Regions from separate parts of the Bacillus sp. LH1 genome, predicted to be linked through region 3. Evidence: a T-box and tRNA genes for the amino acid it is inferred to sense, from the RefSeq annotation. Region 3 holds a T-box; the other regions hold tRNA genes.
What was found. The T-box of region 3 lies ahead of ileS (isoleucine--tRNA ligase). A T-box ahead of a tRNA ligase gene usually reads a tRNA of that ligase, here a tRNA-Ile.
Positions count from the first base shown of each region.

Region 1: it encodes a tRNA-Ile, which carries the amino acid that the T-box ahead of ileS (isoleucine--tRNA ligase) is inferred to sense. The anticodon was not compared.
Region 2: it encodes a tRNA-Ile, which carries the amino acid that the T-box ahead of ileS (isoleucine--tRNA ligase) is inferred to sense. The anticodon was not compared.

Region 1 covers NZ_CM175007.1:749,718-752,965, reverse strand. Annotated here, with positions in the region: gene ACX9TM_RS03860 (DUF3965 domain-containing protein) at 1-930, opposite strand, end outside; gene ACX9TM_RS03855 (CBS domain-containing protein) at 1,252-1,671, opposite strand; tRNA gene ACX9TM_RS03850 (tRNA-Glu) at 1,800-1,871, opposite strand; tRNA gene ACX9TM_RS03845 (tRNA-Asn) at 1,873-1,947, opposite strand; tRNA gene ACX9TM_RS03840 (tRNA-Ile) at 1,956-2,032, opposite strand; tRNA gene ACX9TM_RS03835 (tRNA-Trp) at 2,043-2,113, opposite strand; tRNA gene ACX9TM_RS03830 (tRNA-Thr) at 2,120-2,192, opposite strand; tRNA gene ACX9TM_RS03825 (tRNA-Phe) at 2,203-2,278, opposite strand; tRNA gene ACX9TM_RS03820 (tRNA-Asp) at 2,287-2,362, opposite strand; tRNA gene ACX9TM_RS03815 (tRNA-Met) at 2,366-2,442, opposite strand; tRNA gene ACX9TM_RS03810 (tRNA-Ser) at 2,463-2,555, opposite strand; tRNA gene ACX9TM_RS03805 (tRNA-Ser) at 2,611-2,703, opposite strand; tRNA gene ACX9TM_RS03800 (tRNA-Ala) at 2,724-2,796, opposite strand; tRNA gene ACX9TM_RS03795 (tRNA-Pro) at 2,813-2,886, opposite strand; tRNA gene ACX9TM_RS03790 (tRNA-Arg) at 2,897-2,970, opposite strand; tRNA gene ACX9TM_RS03785 (tRNA-Leu) at 2,974-3,062, opposite strand; tRNA gene ACX9TM_RS03780 (tRNA-Gly) at 3,079-3,153, opposite strand; tRNA gene ACX9TM_RS03775 (tRNA-Leu) at 3,183-3,248, opposite strand, start outside.
Region 2 covers NZ_CM175007.1:4,769,983-4,773,230, forward strand. Annotated here, with positions in the region: tRNA gene ACX9TM_RS24685 (tRNA-Glu) at 666-737, opposite strand; tRNA gene ACX9TM_RS24690 (tRNA-Ser) at 743-833, opposite strand; tRNA gene ACX9TM_RS24695 (tRNA-Asn) at 841-915, opposite strand; tRNA gene ACX9TM_RS24700 (tRNA-Ile) at 923-999, opposite strand; tRNA gene ACX9TM_RS24705 (tRNA-Gly) at 1,010-1,080, opposite strand; tRNA gene ACX9TM_RS24710 (tRNA-Lys) at 1,094-1,169, opposite strand; tRNA gene ACX9TM_RS24715 (tRNA-Thr) at 1,180-1,255, opposite strand; tRNA gene ACX9TM_RS24720 (tRNA-Phe) at 1,270-1,333, opposite strand; tRNA gene ACX9TM_RS24725 (tRNA-Asp) at 1,346-1,421, opposite strand; tRNA gene ACX9TM_RS24730 (tRNA-Met) at 1,425-1,501, opposite strand; tRNA gene ACX9TM_RS24735 (tRNA-Ser) at 1,529-1,621, opposite strand; tRNA gene ACX9TM_RS24740 (tRNA-Ile) at 1,639-1,715, opposite strand; tRNA gene ACX9TM_RS24745 (tRNA-Met) at 1,720-1,796, opposite strand; tRNA gene ACX9TM_RS24750 (tRNA-Ala) at 1,817-1,889, opposite strand; tRNA gene ACX9TM_RS24755 (tRNA-Pro) at 1,906-1,979, opposite strand; tRNA gene ACX9TM_RS24760 (tRNA-Arg) at 1,990-2,063, opposite strand; tRNA gene ACX9TM_RS24765 (tRNA-Leu) at 2,067-2,155, opposite strand; tRNA gene ACX9TM_RS24770 (tRNA-Gly) at 2,172-2,246, opposite strand; tRNA gene ACX9TM_RS24775 (tRNA-Leu) at 2,276-2,356, opposite strand; tRNA gene ACX9TM_RS24780 (tRNA-His) at 2,379-2,454, opposite strand; tRNA gene ACX9TM_RS24785 (tRNA-Thr) at 2,464-2,539, opposite strand; tRNA gene ACX9TM_RS24790 (tRNA-Val) at 2,544-2,619, opposite strand; rRNA gene rrf (5S ribosomal RNA) at 2,624-2,739, opposite strand; rRNA gene ACX9TM_RS24800 (23S ribosomal RNA) at 2,841-3,248, opposite strand, start outside.
Region 3 covers NZ_CM175007.1:2,148,563-2,151,810, reverse strand. Annotated here, with positions in the region: gene ileS (isoleucine--tRNA ligase) at 1-1,918, opposite strand, end outside; T-box leader at 1,972-2,212, opposite strand; gene ACX9TM_RS11315 (bacteriocin-processing peptidase family protein) at 2,305-3,248, opposite strand, start outside.

The DNA.
Region 1 (3,248 bases), 1.4 Mb from region 3:
CAGTAATTCTTCACAATAATATGCATGCTGTGGAACTTGTATCATTTCGAAAAATGGCACATAAGATAGTAGCTTTCCAATAAAATGACCATATCGATCCATTACTCCTATCGTCATATGCTCCATCATTTCTTTCATCACATATAAATAATCATCTACATGCGTTGTCTTTAATGGGTCTAAGCGATCGGAAATTTGAGATAATACAGCTCTTTGACATGCTAAAACTGCCTGACTAGGTCCATAATATGATAGGAAATCTGTACACTTACGATATTTCCGTAATAAATCATGTGTATACAAATCATATACAAAAGTATTACAATACATTGCTAAACTCATCATATCACTATTTAATTGCTCTTTTGATAATGATTTCGCTCTCTTGCACATATAAAAGAATGTAAATTCCAATACTTCTTTATGAGATAATAAATGTTTACAATCGGTTATACACTTCTCATTAAATTTAACTCTATCCCAAATTTCAATATCCCTATCTGTCAATTCACCTATACGATATTTAATAATTAAATAATTTAAAGCAACTGATTGCGTCAAAAGATCCCATGTTTCATATTCCAATGAAGTATGAACAAACTCAGCTAATCCTTGCGCTATCATAAAATCATTTGCCTCTTCATACCAACCAATCTCTTGGCATAAGCGAAGAATACGCACTAAAGTTGGAATTTCATCTTTATGAAACTGCGGTAATTTCTTTGCTTTATTCATGCCATATACGATAAATGCCGCTAAATTTTCTTCTTTATAAAATTCTTTCTCTTTCCATACTAATATAGTTCGTTCTTTCCCCTCACCTTTTGGGTGACAAGGTACAAGCAAAGAAAATAATTCAGCGAAATTATTTGGTTCTATATATGTATCTGTAACCAAATTCCAATTTGGATCGCCCTGTACAGCCTTCATATAATTCCCCTTCCCTTTTCATCTATGTAGGAAATATTAATTTATTATCGCACCACTAAAAATTAATATTGTTATATTCAAAATCTCTCATAATACTTATATCTATCAGTATATCATCTTTTCTCTTATTAAAAATTAAGAATAACAAATTTTAAAAAAATGTCGAAATTATTAACCACATACTTATTATATAATGTCTCAGATACATCACGCTAACATATTAGTTTAATCCATATATACTAGAATAATGTATCTGAAATTTATATATAATTTAGCTCTTTATGAGTGACCATTAAACTCTCGGTTAATGAAAGTTTCAATTTACTCTGTACGCTCTGAGATTTCGCTCAAGGCAAATCCAGCTTGATCATCTGCTGATTCCCTTATAGCTAAATCTCCTAGTGCTAACATGCCAATAAGTTGACCACTATCAACTACTGGTAATCGTCTAATTTGATGCTGTGCCATTAGCTCTGTAGCTTTTTCAATAGAATCATTTGGAGAAACTGAGATAATATTTGTTGTCATTACATTTGTAATCTTATTAGATCCAGGATGTTTTTCAGCAATCCCTCGAACGACTAAATCACGATCAGTAACAAGCCCAACAACTTGCTCATTTTCAACAACAGGAATTAATCCAATCGATTCTTCCTTCATTTTTACAGCTGCCTCATATACATTGTCTAGCGGTGTACAATGTACAATATGGGTACTCATTAAGTCTCTCACTCGTGTCATTATGATTTCCTCCTTTTTATACATACCATAGCTTTTCCAAAATTCCTTTATTTATTTCTGGAAAGTAACGTAATAAAAAGGATTAACAAAATAAAAAAGAGCCAGCATAATGCTGACTCTTTTTGGTATGACCCGTACGGGATTCGAACCCGTGTTACCGCCGTGAAAGGGCGGTGTCTTAACCACTTGACCAACGGGCCATGGCTCCGCAGGTAGGACTCGAACCTACGACCGATCGGTTAACAGCCGATAGCTCTACCACTGAGCTACTGCGGAATAATATATGGTGGGCCTAAATGGACTCGAACCATCGACCTCACGCTTATCAGGCGTGCGCTCTAACCAGCTGAGCTATAGGCCCATATACTTTACAGGGGCAGTAGGAATCGAACCCACACTGGAGGTTTTGGAGACCTCAGTTCTACCTTTAAACTATGCCCCTAAATGATGCCGGCTAGAGGACTTGAACCCCCAACCTACTGATTACAAGTCAGTTGCTCTACCAATTGAGCTAAGCCGGCATAAAAAAAATGGTGGCTCGGGACGGAATCGAACCGCCGACACGAGGATTTTCAGTCCTCTGCTCTACCGACTGAGCTACCGAGCCAACATAAATGGCGGTCCCGACCGGGGTCGAACCGGCGATCTCCTGCGTGACAGGCAGGCATGTTAACCACTACACCACGGGACCATTTGGTTGCGGGGACAGGATTTGAACCTGCGACCTTCGGGTTATGAGCCCGACGAGCTACCGTGCTGCTCCACCCCGCGACAATATAAAGTTTTAAAAATGGAGGAGGTAGAGGGATTCGAACCCCCGCGCGACTCTCGCCGCCTGTCGGTTTTCAAGACCGATCCCTTCAGCCGAACTTGGGTATACCTCCATGAAGGAAAAAATAAATATTTTATTATTATATGTCTAAGCCATTAAAGAAAAAATGGAGGAGGTAGAGGGATTCGAACCCCCGCGCGATTCTCACCGCCTGTCGGTTTTCAAGACCGATCCCTTCAGCCGAACTTGGGTATACCTCCGAGACATATATTAAATAAAGTGGAGCCTAGCGGGATCGAACCGCTGACCTCCTGCGTGCAAGGCAGGCGCTCTCCCAGCTGAGCTAAGGCCCCATGTTTTTTGGGAATATCGGGAAGACAGGATTTGAACCTGCGACCCCCTGGTCCCAAACCAGGTGCTCTACCAAGCTGAGCCACTTCCCGTTAATAAAAGCGCGCCCGAGAGGAGTCGAACCCCTAACCTCTTGATCCGTAGTCAAACGCTCTATCCAATTGAGCTACGGGCGCATATGGTGCCGAGGGCGGGGGTCGAACCCGCACGGTGGTCACCCACCGCAGGATTTTAAGTCCTGTGCGTCTGCCTGTTCCGCCACCCCGGCATGTCATATTGAAAATTGGAGCGGAAGACGGGATTCGAACCCGCGACCCCAACCTTGGCAAGGTTGTATTCTACCACTGAACTACTTCCGCAAGACATGTATGAGTTATTTTATTAAAAGTGCGGGTGAAGGGAGTCGAACCCCCACGCCAAAGGCGCTAGATCCTAAGTCTAGTGCGTCTGCCAA
Region 2 (3,248 bases), 2.6 Mb from region 3:
TAACTTCTTTACATTCATATTGTAGCACGTATTATTGTGAAAAAGTTCACAAATTATGACCTATTTGTGAACTTTTTCACATAGAGTGTAAAGTTATTGGAATAGGTGTGGAATCCATTTCAATGGAGGCGTTTTCTTTAGATTGTGAAAGGGATTTTCTTGTGGTTTTTGTCGGTAAGTGAAATTATACCAGCGATTTTTAGAATATATCGACCGTAACTCCAAATATATCAGCGATTATTAAAATTTATCGATCGTAACTCAAATTATATCAGCGATTTTTGCAATATATCGACTTACCGACAAAACTCGACAATACTGACAACATAAAAAAGCTGTCTTCAGTAGATCACAGCTATTGAGAGAAAGCAGCTTCTTCTATATATTATTTATTTTCCACAGTAGCTCCCAGATGCATTTTCATCGGTTTCTCCAAGTGTAGGAGGCTACAGCCATACAGCTGGGGTAAAAGTTCAAGTTGAAGTTAATTCCTTCATATTCATACAGGTCCAAATAATTAACATGATTGTATTTACGGCTCTCTATGTACCCAACTGCAACAGCGAATACTTCATATTTCTTCTATTGCATAAAAAAGCAGACTATCCAAAGTCCATTTTTATACAACAAAAAAGAGATAGCAGATTATGCTATCTCTTTTAGTATGACCCGTACGGGATTCGAACCCGTGTTACCGCCGTGAAAGGGCGGTGTCTTAACCACTTGACCAACGGGCCAGTTCTGGCAGAGAAGAAGGGATTCGAACCCTCGCACCGCGTTCGCGATCTACTCCCTTAGCAGGGGAGCCCCTTGAGCCACTTGGGTACTTCTCTATAAATATGGCTCCGCAGGTAGGACTCGAACCTACGACCGATCGGTTAACAGCCGATAGCTCTACCACTGAGCTACTGCGGAACAATTATGGTGGGCCTAAATGGACTCGAACCATCGACCTCACGCTTATCAGGCGTGCGCTCTAACCAGCTGAGCTATAGGCCCATAATTGAAAAGCGGGTGAAGAGAATCGAACTCTCGACCAGAGCTTGGAAGGCTCTTGTTTTACCACTAAACTACACCCGCATTAAATTGTAAATGGTGAGCCATGAAGGACTCGAACCTTCGACCCTCTGATTAAAAGTCAGATGCTCTACCAACTGAGCTAATGGCTCATTTTGAAAGTGGTGCCGACTAGAGGACTTGAACCCCCAACCTACTGATTACAAGTCAGTTGCTCTACCAATTGAGCTAAGTCGGCTTGCGTTTTCAAAATGGTGGCTCGGGACGGAATCGAACCGCCGACACGAGGATTTTCAGTCCTCTGCTCTACCGAGCCTTTATGTAAAAATGGCGGTCCCGACCTGGGTCGAACCGGCGATCTCCTGCGTGACAGGCAGGCATGTTAACCACTACACCACGGGACCATTTGGTTGCGGGGACAGGATTTGAACCTGCGACCTTCGGGTTATGAGCCCGACGAGCTACCGTGCTGCTCCACCCCGCGATGATAAAATATTTACTTTAGAAAAAATGGAGGAGGTAGAGGGATTCGAACCCCCGCGCGACTCTCGCCGCCTGTCGGTTTTCAAGACCGATCCCTTCAGCCGAACTTGGGTATACCTCCGAGATATATACGTCTAATGGTGGACCTTGTAGGACTCGAACCTACGACCGGACGGTTATGAGCCGTCTGCTCTAACCAGCTGAGCTAAAGGTCCTTTATGGTAGCGGCGGAGGGGATCGAACCCCCGACCTCACGGGTATGAACCGTACGCTCTAGCCAGCTGAGCTACACCGCCATAAATGATATTAATATAAGTGGAGCCTAGCGGGATCGAACCGCTGACCTCCTGCGTGCAAGGCAGGCGCTCTCCCAGCTGAGCTAAGGCCCCATGTTTTTTAGGAATATCGGGAAGACAGGATTTGAACCTGCGACCCCCTGGTCCCAAACCAGGTGCTCTACCAAGCTGAGCCACTTCCCGTTAATAAAAGCGCGCCCGAGAGGAGTCGAACCCCTAACCTCTTGATCCGTAGTCAAACGCTCTATCCAATTGAGCTACGGGCGCATATGGTGCCGAGGGCGGGGGTCGAACCCGCACGGTGGTCACCCACCGCAGGATTTTAAGTCCTGTGCGTCTGCCTGTTCCGCCACCCCGGCATGTCATATTGAAAATTGGAGCGGAAGACGGGATTCGAACCCGCGACCCCAACCTTGGCAAGGTTGTATTCTACCACTGAACTACTTCCGCAAGACATGTATGAGTTATTTAATTAAAAGTGCGGGTGAAGGGAGTCGAACCCCCACGCCAAAGGCGCCAGATCCTAAGTCTGGTGCGTCTGCCAATTCCGCCACACCCGCATATTAATTTATTTAAGAAAAATGGGGCGACTGATGGGAATCGAACCCACGAATGCCGGAGCCACAATCCGGTGCGTTAACCACTTCGCCACAACCGCCATGATTTCTGGTGCCGACTAGAGGACTTGAACCCCCAACCTACTGATTACAAGTCAGTTGCTCTACCAATTGAGCTAAGTCGGCTAAATGGTGGAGGATGACGGGATCGAACCGCCGACCCCCTGCTTGTAAGGCAGGTGCTCTCCCAGCTGAGCTAATCCTCCATTTGCCTGGCAACGTCCTACTCTCACAGGGACAAGGTCCCAACTACCATCGGCGCTAGAGAGCTTAACTTCCGTGTTCGGTATGGGAACGGGTGTGACCTCTCTGCCATCATTACCAGACTGTATTCATTTAAGACAAGAATTATTATAACTCATTTACTTTCGAAAGTCAACAAGTTTTTTATATTCTTTCAAAACTAGATAACATTGCTTCATATTATATGGTTAAGTCCTCGATCTATTAGTATTCGTCAGCTCCACATGTCACCATGCTTCCACCTCGAACCTATCAACCTGATCATCTTTCAGGGATCTTACTAGCTTACGCTATGGGAAATCTCATCTTGAGGGGGGCTTCATGCTTAGATGCTTTCAGCACTTATCCCTTCCGCACATAGCTACCCAGCTATGCCCTTGGCAGAACAACTGGTACACCAGCGGTGCGTCCATCCCGGTCCTCTCGTACTAAGGACAGCTCCTCTCAAATTTCCTACGCCCACGACGGATAGGGACCGAACTGTCTCACGACGTTCTGAACCCAGCTCGCGTACCGCTTTAATGGGCGAACAGCCCAACCCTTGGGACCGACTACAGCCCCAGGATGCGATGAGCCGACATCGAGGTGCCAA
Region 3 (3,248 bases):
TAGATTTCGCTTCCAGTACTGTTCTTTCAGAAAAACGCTTCGCATTCCACGGGGCACTATCAACAAGTAAAGCCCATCTTAGCGCATCTGCACCAAATTTATCTACTAAATCAACTGGATCTAGTGCATTTCCTTTGCTTTTAGACATTTTCTGCCCTACTTCATCTAAAACATGCCCTAGTGATAACACTCGTTTATACGGTACTTTTCCTGTATATAGTGCTGATACTGCTAATAAACTATAAAACCAGCCGCGTGTTTGATCAATTCCTTCTGCAATAACATCCGCTGGAAACTGCTCTTCAAATAACTCTTTATTTTCAAATGGGTAATGATATTGTGCAAATGGCATAGAACCACTATCAAACCAAACATCAATCACTTCTGGTGTACGATTCATTGTGCCTCCGCATTTCCCGCAGCAGACTTGCACTTCATCTACATAAGGCTTATGCAATTCCAAATCTTCTGGTGTTTCTTTCGTACTATTCTTTCTTAATTCGGCAATGCTTTTCGGTGCGAACTGATGATCACAACTTTCACATTCCCATACATTCAATGGCGTTCCCCAATATCTATTTCGGCTAATATTCCAGTCCACCATATTTTCTAAAAACTTACCAAAGCGCCCATGTTTCATATGATCCGGATACCAAGTAACAGAATCATTATTTTGTAAAAATGTATCTTTAATTGCAGTTGTTCGGATTAACCAACTTTCTCCTGCATAATAAAGTAGTGGTGAATCACAACGCCAGCAATGCGGATAGCTATGTTCATATTTTTCTTTATGATACAGTAAACCTTCCTTCGCTAAATAACGAACGATATCCACGTCACAATCTTTTACAAATTTCCCTTTCAAAAATGGTACTGCCTCTGTATACTCACCTTTTTCATCTACAACGTGCAAGAATGACAATCCTTCACTTTGAACAACTCTATAATCGTCCTCTCCATATGCTGGAGCAATATGAACAAGTCCTGTACCACTATCTCCCGTTACAAAATCTGCTGCAATAACGCGGTAACCATTTGTAACTTCTTTCATCGGAAATGGCGCTGTATAAGATGTGTTTAATAATTCTTCGCCTTTATGAACAGATAATACTTCATAGTTCTCTTTTAATACTTCTTGTACACGTTCTTTCGCAACAATGTATACATGACTTTCTTGTTTTGCTTTAACGTATTCCATATTTGGATGGACAGCAAGCGCAACGTTTGCTGGAAGTGTCCAAGGTGTCGTTGTCCAACCTAAGAAATACTCATTTTCACTATCTTTCACTTTAAACTTCACAGTTGCACTTAAATCTTTTACTGTTTTATACCCTTGTGCAACCTCATGTGAGCTCAATGAGGTTTGGCAGCTTGGGCAGTATGGTGAAACTCTATGTCCTTTATATAACAATCCTTTTTCATGGATTGTCCCCAAAATATGCCATACACTTTCGATATATGGATTCTTTAAAGTTACATACGGATCATCCATATCTACCCAATAACCAATACTTTCAGTGAATTCGCGCCACTGCTTCTCATATGTGAAAACACTCTCTTTACACTTTTGAATAAATGGTTCAATGCCATATTCTTCGATCTCATGTTTACCAGAAATACCAAGTTGCTTCTCAACGCCTAATTCTACAGGTAAACCATGTGTATCCCATCCTGCTTTTCTTAACACTTTATAACCAGCCATCGTTTTATATCTTGCTACTAAGTCTTTAATTGTTCGTCCAAGTGCATGACCTACATGCGGTAGTCCGTTCGCCGTTGGTGGTCCTTCATAAAATACGAAAGACTGTGCGCCTTCTCGATTCTGAATTGATTGTTCGAAAATATTTTGTTCGTTCCACTGTTTGCGAATTCGCATTTCTCTTCCTACAGCTGATTCTTTTACATCTACTTTTTCCATATACAATCACTCCTTTGAATATTTTAAAGCACACAAAAAACCCGTCCCTATAAAGTAGGGACGGGTTTACCCGCGATACCACCCTAATTCTATTAGCTTTTTCACTAATAGCACTTAGCAACGTACTATCATACGTGTTCTTTGTAACGGTAGACATCCGTCCGGGCTTACTTACTTTCAGCCTCGGCTCCTCGGAGATGATTTTCAAATAACGTCTGCACACCGGCTTTCAGCAATATACCGGCTCTCTGGAGAACAGCTCACTATTTTACTCTTTCTCGTCTTCAGATTTGTATACTTTGTTAAAAGTTATTTTATGCCATTTAGCAACTAATTGTCAACTAATTCAAAATATATCCTTATCTTTTTCCCCTATTCTTATACAATTACTTTTCAAACTCTCGCAATGCTGCTAAATTTTCATCATCCTCAATAAGTTCAGCAAAGAATCCCGATTCATCCTCACGAAGGACAAATTCAAGCTCTTCCTTCGCCTCTTCATTTCTATTTAACTGTGCTAAATAACAAGCTCGATCATATCTTGCTAACAAATCACTCGCGTCAATTATTAATACTTCATTTGTTATTTTTTCTGCCTTTATCGTTTGGCCGGCACCATGATATGAAGATGCTAAAGAAAGAAGAATTGCTGTTTCATTTGGATGATGTATAGAAGCATTTTCTAATACATGAATTGCCTCTTCAAACCTTTCTTGACTTTGATATATTTCTCCTAAAGCAAGAAATGCTCTACTTACAAACGGTGTTTGCTCTGTTAATTGCAAGATAATCTTTTCTGCTTTTCTTTCTTCCCCTGCTTTAAAAAATACTTGTGCTTGCAGAAGAAGAGTATCATAATCATCTGGTAGTTCTCGAACCATTTGTTTCGTTAATTCCAAAGCATCTCTTAACATATCTTCTTCCTCGCACTCAACGAAAAGATTTACAAGTTGCTTCGCTACGTCATAATCCCATTTATTTTCTAGTGACGTGTGCAGAATCTCTATTGCTTCTTTATTCATCTCTACATTCTCATAAAATAGCGCAAATCGCTGTGCTGCCATACTATTTTTCGGATTTAACTTTAAAGAGATTTCATATAAATCAATTATCATAGTAACCATTGAAATTTCTTTCGCACGATTTTTCATACGATAAAAAGCTCTCGTAATGATAGATCGTTTTGGCTGTTCATGCAGCTGGCGTTCAATCCATATTTCCGTAACCGCAGCTGCAGCATACATGAATGCTGTACTCCTTTCTGCTTTTTTCACCTTTAACGTATGAAGAAAATCTCGTATGTTAGACAATTTTTTATGTTGCTCTACTG